One region of the Burkholderia sp. AW33-5 genome, then DNA from elsewhere that is predicted to be linked to it. Evidence: riboswitches for the same ligand, from Rfam matches in the RefSeq annotation. Region 1 holds a riboswitch; the other holds the start of a gene.

Region 1 (7,493 bases):
TACGCGCTGCGCGGCGTCCTGCAGGCTGCCGCTCGCGGAAAACGCGGCCGCGCCGGCGAGCACGAGCCGCTCGATCGCATCGAAGCCCGGCTGCTCGGCGATCGCCGGCGTATGCCGGTGGGCGATGTAGCGTTGCCACGCGGCGTCGAGCATCGCGGGCGCCGCGGCGCTCGCGTGCGCGATCGATGCATCGGGCTGGCCGAACTGGAAGCCCTGGACGAAATCGATATCGGCCTCCATCAGCGTCTGCAGCGCGTCGTCGCTTTCGACACCCTCGGCGAGCACCATCGCGCCGGCCTGATGGAGCATCGATACCAGGTGATGCATGATGCGGCGATCGTCGGCCGACGCGTTCGCGCGTTCGACGAGCGATCGATCGAGCTTGACGATATCGGGCCGTGCGCGCCACACGCGGTCGAAATTGGAGAACCCGGTGCCGAAATCGTCGATCGCGATCAGGAAGTCCCGGTGCTGGATCATGTCGATCGTGCGGGCGAGCGCGGCTTCATCGCGCGCCGGCTGCTCGACGACTTCCAGCACGATGCGGTTCGGCGGCAGCGCGAAATGACGGCACAGCGCCTCGACGAATTCGCGCTGCACGAGGCCGGAATCGAGCACGCGCGGCGTCACGTTCAGGAACAGCCAGCCGTCGCCGATGCCTTGCGCGACGAAGTTGGCCGTATGCAGGCAGCGGGCGAGCCGGTCGAGCAGCAACGCGTCGGCAGCGGCACGCGTCTTGTCGAATAGCGCGACCGGCGAAACCAGCGCGCCGTTCTCGTCCACGACGCGCAGCAGCGCTTCGTAGCCGACCACGCGCTTGTGCGTGATCGACAGCACCGGTTGAAACACGCTGCGCAGCGTCGTCTCGCGATACGTGGCGATCCAGCCGCTGGGCGTCGGCGTGAGGCGTTCGAGCAGGGAGTCGAGCGAGAGGTCGCGGGAGGGCTTCATGTCAACGGTGCCCTGGGGCGATCGGGGGGCGGTATCGTGCGCGCCACGCAGAAGCCGTCGCACGCGCAGGTGGACGCGAAAGAACGTGGTGCATCGTAACCGCCTTCTGCGGATGAGTGATCCGAGTGTAACGGGAATGGCGCGGCGCGCGTATCAGGGTAACTCCAGACGCAAACGCTACACCGACGGCTGGAAGGGGTCGTCCGTCCGGCGCGTGACACGCAAGGGCCACCGGGCCGTGTGTGCGGCGACGGCTCCAAATATGCCGCGTGTGCCGCATGCATCGCGTGCGAAGAATGCGGCACAGCGGCAAAGCCGGGCGGTTGCATCGCCATCAGGCGAAACTCGAATCGGTCGACCTGCGGCGCTCGCGGATTGGCGGCCGGCGTGTCGCACGCAACCCACACCGGCGGGGTGCCGGCCCCGTCTGCCGCTCAGGCCGCTTCGCCGCCGCGCGGGCGCAGCCCGGGAATCCGCTTGATCACGCCGGTGGCGAGCGCGGTGCCGACGAGCACGATCGCGCAACCTTCGATCATCACGAGCGATACGTGTTCGCTGAGGAACAGCGCGCCCCACAGCAGGCCGAACACCGGGATCACGAACGTCACGGTAATCGCGCGGGCCGGGCCGATGTGCGCGATCAGGTGGAAGAAGATGAAATACGCGATGCCCGTGCAGGCGATGCCGAGCGCGAGCACGGCGCCCCACGCATGCGCGCTGACGGCTGCGGCGGGCCAGGTCGCGATCGCGAACGGCGCCAGCAGCACGGTCGAGCCGATCATGCTGCCGGTCGCGTTGACGAGCGGATCGACGCCGCTGAGCGTGCGCTTCGTGTAGTTGGCCGCGATGCCGTACAGCAGCGTCGCGCCGAGCGCGGCGGCGGCGGCGAGCGCGGTCGCGTTGGCGCCGGTGCTGCCGTGCGCGTTCGCGATCTGATCCCACACGAGCGTGAGGACGCCGGCAAAGCCGATCACGAGGCCGAGTGCGCGCGGCAGCGACAGCTTGTCCTTCAGCCACAGATAGGCGACGAGCGCGCCCCACAGCGGCGTCGTTGCGTTGATCACCGACGTCACGCCGGCCGACAGCGTCAGTTCGGCGAACGCGAACAGGCAGAACGGGATGCCCGAGTTCAGCGCGCCAACGACGAACAACGGCCACGCGCGACGGCGCAGCTGCGCGCCAAGCTCGGCGGGCCTGAAGCGCGTCAGCGCGAATCCTGCGAGAAACAGCGCGCCGATGCCCACGCGCAGCGCCATCAGCGGCGCGACACCGAAGTCGGCGACGCCGATCCGGATGAACAGGAACGACGCGCCCCACAGGGCAGCGAGGACGGTCAGCAGAAAGGCGTTCTTGGGCGACATTGAGCGTGGCGGGCGAGGGGACGGGATGCGAGGAATCTTACACCGCGTTCCCGTGCCGTCGTTTCACGATCGGATGAAATGGCAAGAACCGGCAAGAACCGGGAAATCCGCTCGCCTCCGTCACGAACCGGCCGGCGCGATCGTTCAGTGATGGTGCCAGCCGCCGCGTCCGCCGAAGCCGAAATTGAGCGACACCGCGGGCCCCCAGTAACCGCCCCAGGCCGGGGCATAGGCGGGCGCCGGATAGTAGTACGCCGGGCCCGGATCGACATAGACGGGCGCGGGCTGCACGGGCGCCGCCGTGTAATAGCCGGACGGATAGTAGCCGTAAGGGTAGTAACAGCCGGCGAGCGTCGTGCACGCGAGCGCCGCGGCGACGAGGGTCCTGTTCATGATGTCTCTCCGGCGGAGCCGGCAATCGGCAGATGCTTAAGCTTAGGCCGCGCGGCGATGACAAGGTGCGCTAAACGGTAACGGATCATTTCCGGGCCGCTGCGGCGTGTTGCGGCGCCGCATATGAAAAACGGCGCTTCCGCAGTGCGGAAACGCCGTCAGGCCGGAACTTGCCGCGCGTCGCGCGGCAGCCGGGTAAGCCGGTCGGCTTATTTGCCGACCTGGTTGCCGATGATACCGCCGGCTGCCGCGCCGCCCAGCGTCGACAGCGCGTTGCCGCCGATCGCCGCGCCGGCGACGCCGCCGACACCCGCACCGATCGCGGTATCGCGCTGGCGCCGCGTCATCGAATCGCAGGCCGAAAGGCTGGCCACCGTCGCGACGAGCAGCGCGCATACCCCAAAACGCCGAATCGATTGGTTCATGATCGCTGTCCTTGTGGTAGTGAACGGAGGTCGCGCGGCCGCCGGACGGCCGCGCATGAATCCAATCTACGCGTCGCCCCGTGGCGCTGCTGTAAGGACTTGTTAAGGCTCGAGCGGTTTCGTAATCAATTGTTTCGCTTGCGCCGGCAGGCACACGGCATGCGCGCGAAGGCAAAAAAAGCCCGCTCGAAAGCGGGCTTCCTGCCGTGCGTCACGAAGCGAAGCGGTCCGCGCGGACCGCCGCGTTCGCTTGCCGACTTACTGGCGGTGATAAATCTCGGCGCCGGTCTTCACGAACTCGACCGCCTTGACCTCCATCCCCTTCTTCAGCGCCTCGGTTTCCGACACGCCTTGCTGTGCCGCGAACTCGCGCACGTCCTGCGTGATCTTCATCGAGCAGAAGTGCGGGCCGCACATCGAGCAGAAGTGCGCGACCTTCGCCGAATCCTTCGGCAGCGTCTCGTCGTGGAATTCGCGCGCCTTGTCCGGATCGAGGCCGATGTTGAACTGGTCTTCCCAGCGGAACTCGAAACGCGCCTTCGACAGCGCGTTGTCGCGCACCTGCGCGCCGGGGTGACCCTTGGCCAGGTCGGCCGCGTGCGCGGCGAGCTTGTACGTGATGATCCCTTCCTTCACGTCGTCCTTGTTCGGCAGCCCGAGGTGCTCCTTCGGCGTCACGTAGCACAGCATCGCGGTGCCGAACCAGCCGATCATCGCGGCGCCGATGCCCGACGTGATGTGGTCGTAGCCCGGTGCGATGTCGGTGGTCAGCGGCCCGAGCGTGTAGAACGGCGCTTCCTTGCACCAGTCGAGCTGGAGATCCATGTTCTCCTTGATCAGCTGCATCGGCACGTGGCCGGGGCCTTCGATCATCACCTGCACGTCGTGCTTCCACGCGATTTGCGTGAGCTCGCCGAGCGTCTTCAGTTCGCCGAGCTGCGCTTCGTCGTTCGCGTCGTAGATCGAGCCGGGACGCAGGCCGTCGCCGAGCGAGAAGCTCACGTCGTACGCCTTCATGATCTCGCAGATCTCTTCGAAGTGCTCGTACAGGAAGCTCTCCTTGTGATGCGCGAGGCACCACTTCGCCATGATCGAGCCGCCGCGCGACACGATGCCCGTCATCCGGTTCGCCGTGAGCGGCACGTACTGCAGGCGCACGCCCGCGTGGATCGTGAAGTAGTCGACGCCTTGCTCGGCCTGTTCGATCAGCGTGTCGCGGAAGATTTCCCAGGTCAGGTCCTCGGCCTTGCCGTTGACCTTTTCGAGCGCCTGGTAGATCGGCACCGTGCCGATCGGCACCGGGCTGTTGCGGATGATCCACTCGCGCGTTTCATGGATGTGCTTGCCGGTCGACAGGTCCATCACCGTGTCGCCGCCCCAGCGGATCGCCCACGTCATCTTGTCGACTTCCTCGCCGATCGACGACGTGACGGCCGAGTTGCCGATGTTCGCGTTGATCTTCACGAGGAAGTTGCGGCCGATGATCATCGGCTCGGATTCCGGGTGGTTGATGTTCGCGGGGATGATCGCGCGGCCGCGCGCGACTTCCTCGCGCACGAACTCGGGGGTGATCTCGGCGAGTGCGTTCGCGCCGAAGGCCGCGGCGCCGAACGCCTGGCCCGGGTGCTGGCGGCCCATCATCGCGGCGAGCTTTGCGCCGTTCGGGCCGCTCGACTTGAGGCTCTCGATGTACTCGGCGCGGCGCTGGTTCTCGCGGATCGCGATGTATTCCATTTCCGGCGTGATGATGCCCTGGCGCGCGTAGTGCATCTGCGTGACGTTCTTGCCGGCTTGCGCGCGGCGCGGGTTGCGGTGCAGGCCCGGGAAACGCAGGTCGGCGGTGGCCGGGTCGGCCGCGCGCTCGAGGCCGTACCGGCTCGACAGGCCGTCGAGCACCTCGGTGTCGCCGCGCGCTTCGATCCAGCGCTGGCGCAGTGCCGGCAGGCCGGCGCGGATGTCGATCTTCGCGTCCGGATCGGTGTAGGGGCCCGACGTGTCGTACACGTAGATCGGCGGGTTCTTTTCGCCGCCGAAGCCGGTCGGGGTGTCGGCCTGCGTGATTTCACGCATCGGCACGCGGATGTCGGGCTGCGAGCCGGTTACATAAACCTTTCGCGAATTGGGCAGCGGGGCGACGGCGGCGGCGTCGACGTGGGCGTCCGCGGACAGAAACTTCGGATTGGCGTTCATGCAATCTCCTGTGTGAGCGCCGGACAGGCGCCACGGCGCTTGCCCGGAGCCCTTGACGAATGTGGGGCTCGAGCTAAGCAGGAGACGAGGCTTGGTGAGGCGGCGGATTTCGTCAGAAGGATGGCGGCGAAATCCGTACGCTTCCCTGCGCTGGCATTATCCAGATCAGGTTCAAAGGGTATTTCTCACCCGCAATGCCGGTTGTTTGACCGAACGCATTGCAGGACCCCCGCGTTAGCAGCGCACACGATACACTGGCTTCGCGGCGGTTTCAACCGGTGGCAGACCGGTGGCCGCGGTGCAGTTGCAGCAATGCGGGTGGCGCGCCCGCCGCGCAAGCCGCGATGCATGACACCGCCGCACGGCCCTGCGGCCCGGCTGACGATGACGGCGCGGTGCAGCATTGCAGCGGTTTCGGCAGCCCCTGAAAAAAAATTCTCGAAACGACTGTCATATCCCGCGACGTCCTCCGTCTATTCGGCTCCTCAAACCCATGTTTCGGAGAGATGTCATGAAAAAAGTACTGATCGCAGCCTGTGTCGCCGGTTTCGCCATGGCCGCAACGGGTGCGTATGCGCAGAACGACGCGATGTCGAAGGAAGGTGCGTCGATGTCGAAGGATGCGATGGGCCACGACGCGATGGCGAAGGACGGCGCGATGAAGAAAGACGCCATGAAGAAGCACGCGATGAAGAAGGACGCGATGTCGCACGACGCGATGGGCAAGTCGACGTCGGGCGACAAGATGGCGCCGTCGAACTGACCGACGCGGGCGGGGCGCGGCCCGCGCGTGCGGTACACGAGGCCGCCCGCGCATCGCGCACCGCCGCTACGTTCCGGGAGTCTTCACCATGCAAACCGTTCCCGCTGCCGGGCGCACGGCTGCCACGCCGCCCGCGCGCAAGATTCATCCGCTGTGGGTGCGTGTGAGCCACTGGCTCAACGCGCTCGCGGCGATCCTGATGGCACTGTCCGGCTGGCGCATCTACGATGCGTCGCCGATCTATCCGCCGTTCACGTTCGCGCACGGCATCACGCTCGGCGGCTGGCTGGGCGGTGCGCTCCAATGGCATTTCGCGGCGATGTGGCTGCTGGTCGGCAACGGGCTGTTCTACCTCGCGATGTCGATCGCGACGGGCCGCCTCGCGCGCAAGATGCTTCCGGTCACGCCGGCGTCGATATGGCGCGACGTGCGCGCGGCGCTGGGCGGCCGGTTGTCGCACGACGACCTGAGCGTCTACAACGCGGTGCAGCGTGCCGCGTACCTGACCGCGATCGTCGATCTGATCGTGCTGGTGCTGTCGGGGCTCACGATCTGGAAGTCCGTGCAGTTTCCGCTGCTGCGCGAGCTGTTCGGCGGTTACGACAACGCGCGCGTCGTGCACTTCTGGGCAATGTCGCTGCTCGTCGCGTTTTTCGTCGTACACGTCGCGATGGCGCTGCTGGTGCCGCGCTCGCTGCTCGCGATGCTGCGCGGCCGCTGACCCGCACGCCGCGGGCGAAGGAACTCATCATGTCGGAATCCGGAAACAACCGCGGTCGGCCGAGCTGGACACTCGACCGCAAGTCGCTCGAGCTCGACGTGCGCCGCGAACTCGAGATGCCGTCGCGGCGCCTCTTCAACCGGCGCGTGCTGACGCTCGGCGGCCTGACGATGCTGACCGGCTGCACGCTGCAGGACGACGCATCGGTCAACGCGTTCCTCGAGAAGGTGTCGCGCATGAACGATCGCGTGCAGGCCTGGCTGTTCAGCGGCGAGCGGCTCGCGCCGACCTATACCGAGGCCGACATCACGCGGCCGTTCCCGTTCAACGCGTATTACGGCATCGACGACGTGCCGCACGTCGACGCATCGACGTACCGGCTCGTGCTGTCGGGCCGGGTGACGGGCAAGCGCGTGTGGACGCTCGACGAGCTGTATGCGCTGCCGCACGCGGAGCAGATCACGCGGCACATCTGCGTGGAAGGGTGGAGCGCGATCGGCCGCTGGGGCGGCACGCCGTTCGGCGCGTTTCTGGCACGCGTCGGCGCCGATACGCACGCGAAATACGTCGGCTTCAAATGCGCGGACGATTACTACGAAAGCATCGACATGCCGACCGCGCTGCATCCGCAAACGCTGCTCGCATTCGACTACGACGGCCGCCGCCTGCCGCCCGAATTCGGCTTTCCG
Region 2 (7,493 bases), on a different contig from region 1:
GCTGGCCGGCGTGCATTTCGCGATGGACTTCCTGCCGCAGCAGAACCGCGTGAATGCGGGCGACAAGCTCGTCGACCAGCTGCTCGCGAAGGGCAAGCACGTGATCGTGATCGGCGGCGGCGATACGGGTTCGGACTGCGTCGGCACGTCGAACCGTCACGGCGCGAAGCAGGTCACGCAGTTCGAACTGCTGCCGCAGCCGCCGGAAGAGGAAAACAAGCCGCTCGTGTGGCCGTACTGGCCGATCAAGCTGCGCACGTCGTCGTCGCACGAGGAAGGATGCGAGCGTGACTGGGCGGTCGCGACGAAGCGTCTCGAAGGCAAGAACGGCAAGGTCGAGAAGCTGATTGCGGTGCGCGTCGAGTGGAAGGACGGCAAGATGCAGGAAGTGCCGGGCTCCGAGTTCGAGATGAAGGCCGACCTGGTGCTGCTCGCGATGGGCTTCACGCAGCCGGCAGCCACCGTGCTCGAGGCGTTCGGCGTCGCGAAGGACGCACGCGGCAACGCGCGCGCGGCGACCGAAGGCGATCGCTCGTACTACACGTCGGTCGACAAGGTGTTCGCGGCAGGCGACATGCGCCGCGGTCAGTCGCTCGTCGTCTGGGCGATCCGCGAAGGCCGCCAGTGCGCGCGCTCGGTCGATGCGTACCTGATGGGGCATTCGGAACTGCCGCGCTGAGCTGAAGCGCGCGAGCGGGTTTCGAGGAAAACCGGGCGTCCGAATGGGCGCCCGGTTTTTTTATGGTGCGGCGTTCTGCCGATATTCAATCGTCCGCAGGCAGGCAGCCGTCGTCCGCTGTCGCCGCGCCACGCGCCCCGCATCTTTCCGAAGCGTCGCCTAACCTGATCACATCAGGCGTCGATGTTCCGCGATCCGGAAACCTTTCGTTTTGTAATAATCCTTGGAAATTGTCATATCATGTCGCCCGACCGGCCGCGTTCGCGCGGCCGCCGCATTTGACTGACCCCATTTACAAGGACTCTGAATGGAAGCATTCGTGCATGGGCTGATCGACGCCGTCAACGGCGTGCTGTGGAATTACGTGCTGATCGCGCTGCTGCTCGGCGCCGGCGCGTGGTTCACGTTGCGGTTCCGGATGATCCAGCTGAAGGCGCTGCTCCTCAGCATCAAGCTGGTCGGCAGCAAGGGCGAGCCGGGCAGCATCTCGTCGTTCCAGGCGTTCGCGACCGGGCTCGCGAGCCGCGTGGGCACCGGCAACATCGCCGGCGTCGCGGTCGCGCTGACGGTCGGCGGGCCGGGCGCGATCTTCTGGATGTGGATGACGGCGCTCGTCGGGATGTCGTCGGCGTTCGTCGAAGCGACGCTCGCGCAGATCTTCAAGGTGTCGCATCCGGACGGCAGCTATCGCGGCGGCCCCGCGTACTACATCCAGACGGGCCTGCGCTCGCGCGGCTTCGGCGTGCTGTTCTCGCTGTCGCTGATCCTCGCGTTCGGCTTCGTGTTCAACGCGGTGCAGGCCAACGCGATCGCCGATGCGTTCCATACGTCGTTCGGCTGGAGCCGCGAGACGGTCGGCCTCGGCCTCGTGCTGCTCACCGCGCCGCTCATCTTCGGCGGGATTCGCCGCATCGCGTCGGTCGCGCAGGTGATCGTGCCGGTGATGGCGATCGGCTACCTCGCGCTGGCCGTCTACGCGGTCGCGACGCACGTCGCGCTGGTGCCGGGCGTGATCGCGCTGATCGTGAAGAGCGCGTTCGGGCTCGAGCAGGCGGCGGGCGGCCTGACCGGCTATGCGGTCAGCCAGGCGGTCGCGATGGGCGTGAAGCGCGGATTGTTCTCGAACGAGGCCGGCATGGGCAGCGCGCCGAACGCGGCGGCGACCGCGAGCGTGCGGCATCCGGTCGTGCAGGGGCTGATCCAGATGCTCGGCGTGTTCGTCGACACGATCGTGATCTGCAGCGCGACCGCGTTCGTGATCCTGCTGTCGGGCCAGTACGAACTCGGCGCCGGCATGGAGGGCGCGGCGCTCACGCAGCGCGCGATCGCGAGCCACGTCGGCGACTGGGGCGGCATCTACATGGCCGTTGCGATCTTCTTCTTCGCGTACTCGTCGGTGATCGGCAATTACGCCTACGCGGAAGGCAACGTCGACTTCATCACGAAGCGGCGCGGCGTGCTGCCGCTGTTCCGCATCGCGGTGCTCGGCATGGTGATGTTCGGCAGCGTCGGGCAACTGCCGCTCGTATGGGCGATGGCCGATACGAGCATGGGGCTGATGGCGATCATCAACCTGGTCGCGATCCTCGCGCTCGGCAAGTATGCGCATGCCGCGTGGCGCGACTATCGCCGCCAGCGCGCGGAGGGTATTGCCGATCCGGTGTTCACGCGCAACACGATTCCCGAGCTCGCGCGCGTGCTGCCGGCCGACGTGTGGGGCGAGCACGGCCCGCTGCCGCAGCGTCCGGTGTCGGCCGATGCGGTGGCCGAGGCGCGCGTGGCGGTGCGCGAGTCATGAACGGCGACCGGCTCCGTGCGTTCGTCGCGCTGATGCCCGATGCGGCATCGCGCGACGCGCTGCACGCGCTGCCGGTCACCCGAGGCGCGCGGCGCACGCTGCCCGCGCAACTGCACGTGACGCTCGCGTTCATCGGCGCGATCGAACGCGCGCGTTGCGACGCGCTGGCCGCACGCCTGCCGGCGCTCGCGGCCGCGCATGCGCTGCCGATGCAGCCGGTCGAGCGGATTGCGTGGTGGCCGAGCCTGCCGCGCGCGAGACTGATCGTCGCGGAACTCGCGCCCGATCCCGCCTGTGCGGCGCTGAATGCCGACTTGTCCGCGCTGCTGCTCGAACTGGGCGTGCCGGCCGACCGCCGGCCGTTCAGGCCGCACGTCACGCTCGCGCGGCTGCCGCGCGACGCGGACGGGCAGCCCGCGCACGGCGGTGCGACCGGGCGGCCGGTCGCGCTGCGTTTCGTCGCGCTGACGTTGTTTGAAAGCCGGCTGTCGCACGACGGCGTGTCGCATGTGCCGATCGTGTCGGTGCCCGTCGGGCGGGTGTAGCGGGAAGGCGGGCGGGACGAGGAAGAGAACAAGGCCGGCGCGGTATGCGCCGGCCTTTTTGTTTCGGTTACGCGGCGACCTTGTCGCTGTCGTTCACACGTTCGACGTTGATCGTGCCGACGTGGAACGCGGCCAGCGATTCGCGATGCGCGATGCTGACAATCGCGGCTTTCGGCAGCCGTTCGGCGAGCAGGTGATAGAGCCGCGCTTCGTTGTCGGCGTCGAGCGCGCTCGTCGCTTCGTCGAGGAACAGGAAGTCGGGCTTGTGCAGCAGCACGCGCGCGCCGGCCAGACGCTGCTGTTCGCCCGGCGACAGCACGCGCGTCCAGTGGCCGGTTTCGTCGAGGCGGCCGACGTAGTCTTCCAGGCGGCACGCGCGCAGCGCGTCGCGGCACGCGTCGTCGGTGAACGCGTCGGGCGCGGCCGGATAGGTGAGCGCGGCCTTCAGCGTGCCGATCGGCAAGTAGCTGGTTTGCGGCACGAACATCATCCGCGCGCCGACCGGCGCGTCGATCGCCCCGTCGCCGAACGGCCACAGGCCCGCGAGCGCGCGCATGAACGTGCTCTTGCCGGAACCCGACTTGCCGACCACGAGCCAGCGCGAGCCGGGCTCGATCGTCACGTTGCCGATGTTCGCGAGCGCGTTGCCGTTCGGCAGCGCGAGCTTCAGCGACGACGTCGACAGCTTCGCGGCATCGACGTAGTGCAGGTTGATGCCGCCGTGCTCGGTCGCGGGCGACAGGCTTTCCTTCAGGTGCGACGTGCCCATCACGCGCTTGAATTCACGCAGACGGTTGACGGTCGCGCGCCATTCGACGAGGGTCGAGTAACTGTTGATGAACCACGAGAACGAATCGCTGACGGTGCCGAACGCGGACGCAATCTGCATCAGCACGCCGAACGAGAACGCGCCCGCGAAATAGCGCGGCGCCGCGACGACGAGCGGAAAGATGATCGCGATCTGACTGTAAAAGGCCGTGACGAACGTGAGGCGCTTCGTGTACTTCATCACGCGCCACCAGTTGTCGCGAATGCGCGTGAACAGCGTCTGCGCGGTGCCGATCTCGGTTTTCTCGCCGTCGTAGAACGCGATCTGCTCGGCGTTCTCGCGCACGCGGATCAAGCCGAAGCGGAAGTCCGCCTCGACGCGCTGTTGCTGGTAGTTGATCGACACGAGCGGGTGGCCGACCTTCTGGATGATCAGCGAGCCGACCACCGCATACAGCGCGGCCGCCCAAACCATGTACCCGGGAATGGCGACAGGCGTCGCGCCGAGCGTGATCGTCAGCGCGCCCGCGAGCGACCACAGGATCGTGATGAACGACACGAGCGTGACGACCGTCGACAGCAGGTCGAGCGACAACGTGAGCGTGGCCGTCGCGAACGACTGGAGGTCGTCGGTGATCCGCTGGTCGGGGTTGTCGGCGAGGCGGTCGCGCTCGATCCGATAGAACGCGCGATCGCCGAGCCATTGGCCGAGGAAGCGGTCGGTGAGCCACTGGCGCCAGCGGAACCCGAGCATCTGGCGCAGATAGCGGCCGTAGACGGCGAGGATGATGAATGCGAACGCGAATGCCGAGAACTGCATCAGCAGACCGGGGAAGTCTTGAACGTTCTTCGACTGCAGCGCGTTGTAGAACCCCACGTTCCACTTGTTCAGCTTGACGTTGATCCAGACCACGCAGAGATTGATCGCGATGATCGTGACCAGCAGCCCCCACGCGATTTTCCATTCGGACGACACCCAGTAGGGCTTGATGAGGCTCCACGCGGATACCGGGCGCTCGTCCTGCGGCGCGTCGGAGGCGGAGCGGACGGGATCGATCGATTGGGTCATGTGCTTCCTGATGAGTAGCCGGCGCGCGTGCCGGGCGGAGCCGGACGCGCGCCGCGATACGGTATGCCGGGACGGAGTGCCGACTGACGGCGGGCGTCCGGATGGTGACCCGCGCGTCTTAAACGGCACTTAAGGCCGGCGGTGACGCGGCAACCGGCCGCTCGCGCGGCCGGCCTGCGGGCATTGTGCCAGAGCGGCGCGACGCGACGGCGAATTTGCCGCAAGGGGGACAGTTTGCGGCGCTTTCCGCTTTTATGGTCTAATGGCCGACGACGAAACAGGGGTGCTTCGAGCGCGGCCGACGGACAGTTCCGGGCGACGCGGCGAGGCTGAGAAAGACCCTTCGCACCCGATCCGGGTAATACCGGCGAGGGAAGTTTCTGATCCCGCCGGGCCGCGCTGGCTGCCATCCCACATGGTCAGCGCCCGAGTCCCGCCCGGCCGGCCTTTGCTGCCGGTTTCGTCCTTTTGGGTACGCGCGTTGCGCGTTACGGAAGGAATGATGACCGCTCAATCTTCAGTCTTTTGCGCTGTTCCCGATCCGCTGTCGCGTGCGTCCGCACGGGACGGTGCGCGCGCGTCGACGTTCGTCGCACGCGCCCGCGCGGTTCGCGAGGAGGGCGCGCGATGAACCTCCACGCTTCCCGGCCCGATTTCGCGGTACTCGGCGGCGGCCTCGTCGGCCGTCTGATCGCGTGGCGGCTTGCGGGCGACGGGCATCGCGTCGCGCTGTACGAGCGCGGCGGCCCGGACGGCGAGCAGTCGGCCGCGTGGGTCGCGGCCGCGATGCTGGCGCCGCTCGCCGAGGCGGCGAGCGCCGAACTGCTGATCACCGAGCTCGGCGCGGCATCGCTCGCGCGCTGGCCGCAATGGCTCCCGGAACTGCCCGAACCTGTGTTCTTCCAGCAGCACGGCACGCTCGTCGTCTGGCATCAGGCGGATCGCGCCGAGGCGCCGCTGTTCGAGCGGCGCGTGCGCGCGAACGCGCCGGCCGAGCTGTTCGACGGTGGCTTCGTCGCGCTGGCCGGCGCGCAGGTCGACGCGGCCGAGCCCGCGCTCGCGGGGCGCTTCGCGCGCGGCCTGATGCTGCCGCGCGAGGGACAGCTCGACAACCGGCAGGCGCTGCGCGCACTCGCGGCGGGCCTCGCGCAACGCGGCGTCGAGCTGCACTGGCACGCGACGATCGACGACGCGAACCGGCCCGACGCGCATTTCACGATCGATTGCCGCGGGCTCGGCGCGAAATCCGCGCTGCCCGCGCTGCGCGGCATCCGCGGCGAAGTCGCGCGCGTGCACGCGCCGGGCATCGGGCTCACGCGGCCCGTGCGGCTGCTGCATCCGCGCTATCCGTTGTACATCGCGCCGAAACAGGACGACCTGTACGTGATCGGCGCGACCGAAGTGGAGGGCGAGGACATGTCGCCCGTCAGCGTGCGCTCGGCGCTCGAACTGCTGAGCGCGGCGTTTTCCGTGCACCCGGCGTTCGGCGAGGCGCGCATCCTCGAACTGAACGCGCAATGCCGCCCGACGTTGCCCGATCACCGCCCGGCGGTGATCTGGGACGGCGCGACGACGCTGGCCGTCAACGGCCTGTACCGGCACGGCTTCATGATCGCGCCGGAAGTCGCGCACGCGGCGGTCGCGTTCGCGCAAGCCGCGCTCGGCGGCGCATTCGCCGATGCCGACGCGTTCGCCGCATGGCGCGATGCCACGCGCTGGCCGACGCTCCTTCATCACCGCGACGACGCGCGCCAGCCGGCCTGACGCGCGCCGCCGACCGAATTCGATCAAGCCTCATGGATATCCAGATCAACCAACAGACGCTGACGCTGCCCGACGGCGCGACGGTGGCCGACGCGCTCGCCGCGTACGGCGCGCGTCCGCCGTACGCGGTCGCGCTGAACGGCAATTTCGTCGCGCGCACGCAGCATGCGGCGCGCGCGCTCGCGACGGGCGACAAGCTCGACGTCGTGCACCCCGTCGCGGGCGGCTGAGCGCCGCCGGTTCGCCCTCCGCTCTTCCAGGAAAACGACATGACGTCCCTCACTTCCGCCGACGCGCTGACGCTGTACGGCGAAACCTTCGCAAGCCGCGTGCTGCTCGGCACGTCGCGCTACCCGTCGCTGCAGTCGCTGTCCGATTCGATTGCCGCGTCGCGCCCCGGGATGGTGACGGTCGCGCTGCGCCGCCAGATGACCGGCGGCACCGCCGAGGCCGGCTTCTTCGATCTGCTCAAGCGTCACGCGGTGCCGCTGTTGCCGAACACGGCGGGCTGCCAGACCGTCGCCGAAGCGGTGACGACCGCGCACATGGCGCGCGAGGTCTTCGATACCGACTGGATCAAGCTCGAGCTGATCGGCGACGACTACACGCTGCAGCCCGACCCGGTCGGGCTGATCGAGGCGGCCGCGCAACTGGTCAAGGACGGCTTCAAGGTGCTGCCGTACTGCACCGAGGATCTCGTGATCGGCCGGCGTCTGCTCGACGTCGGTTGCGAGGCGCTGATGCCGTGGGGCGCGCCGATCGGCACCGGCAAGGGCGTCGTGAATCCGTACGGGCTGCGCGTGCTGCGCGAGCGGCTGCCGGACGTGCCGCTGATCGTCGACGCCGGGCTCGGCGTGCCGTCGCACGCAT

Evidence for each region. Region 1 has a riboswitch for thiamine pyrophosphate ahead of thiC (phosphomethylpyrimidine synthase ThiC). Riboswitches for the same ligand answer to the same signal wherever they lie in the genome.
Region 2: another riboswitch for thiamine pyrophosphate. It lies ahead of ACV22V_RS29355 (FAD-dependent oxidoreductase); the one in region 1 lies ahead of thiC (phosphomethylpyrimidine synthase ThiC).

Annotation. Positions count from the first base shown of each region.
Region 1 is NZ_JBSAXA010000015.1:89,756-97,248, reverse strand. Features, by position in the region: gene ACV22V_RS22670 (EAL domain-containing protein) at 1-951, opposite strand, end outside; gene ACV22V_RS22665 (DMT family transporter) at 1,386-2,312, opposite strand; gene ACV22V_RS22660 (hypothetical protein) at 2,457-2,705, opposite strand; gene ACV22V_RS22655 (glycine zipper 2TM domain-containing protein) at 2,915-3,130, opposite strand; gene thiC (phosphomethylpyrimidine synthase ThiC) at 3,389-5,320, opposite strand; TPP riboswitch at 5,445-5,561, opposite strand; gene ACV22V_RS22645 (pentapeptide MXKDX repeat protein) at 5,832-6,083, shown strand; gene ACV22V_RS22640 (cytochrome b/b6 domain-containing protein) at 6,172-6,804, shown strand; gene ACV22V_RS22635 (molybdopterin-dependent oxidoreductase) at 6,834-7,493, shown strand, end outside.
Region 2 is NZ_JBSAXA010000030.1:22,442-29,934, forward strand. Features, by position in the region: gene ACV22V_RS29335 (glutamate synthase subunit beta) at 1-679, shown strand, start outside; gene ACV22V_RS29340 (alanine/glycine:cation symporter family protein) at 987-2,477, shown strand; gene thpR (RNA 2',3'-cyclic phosphodiesterase) at 2,474-3,022, shown strand; gene ACV22V_RS29350 (ABC transporter ATP-binding protein/permease) at 3,090-4,859, opposite strand; TPP riboswitch at 5,129-5,252, shown strand; gene ACV22V_RS29355 (FAD-dependent oxidoreductase) at 5,487-6,623, shown strand; gene thiS (sulfur carrier protein ThiS) at 6,656-6,853, shown strand; gene ACV22V_RS29365 (thiazole synthase) at 6,893-7,493, shown strand, end outside.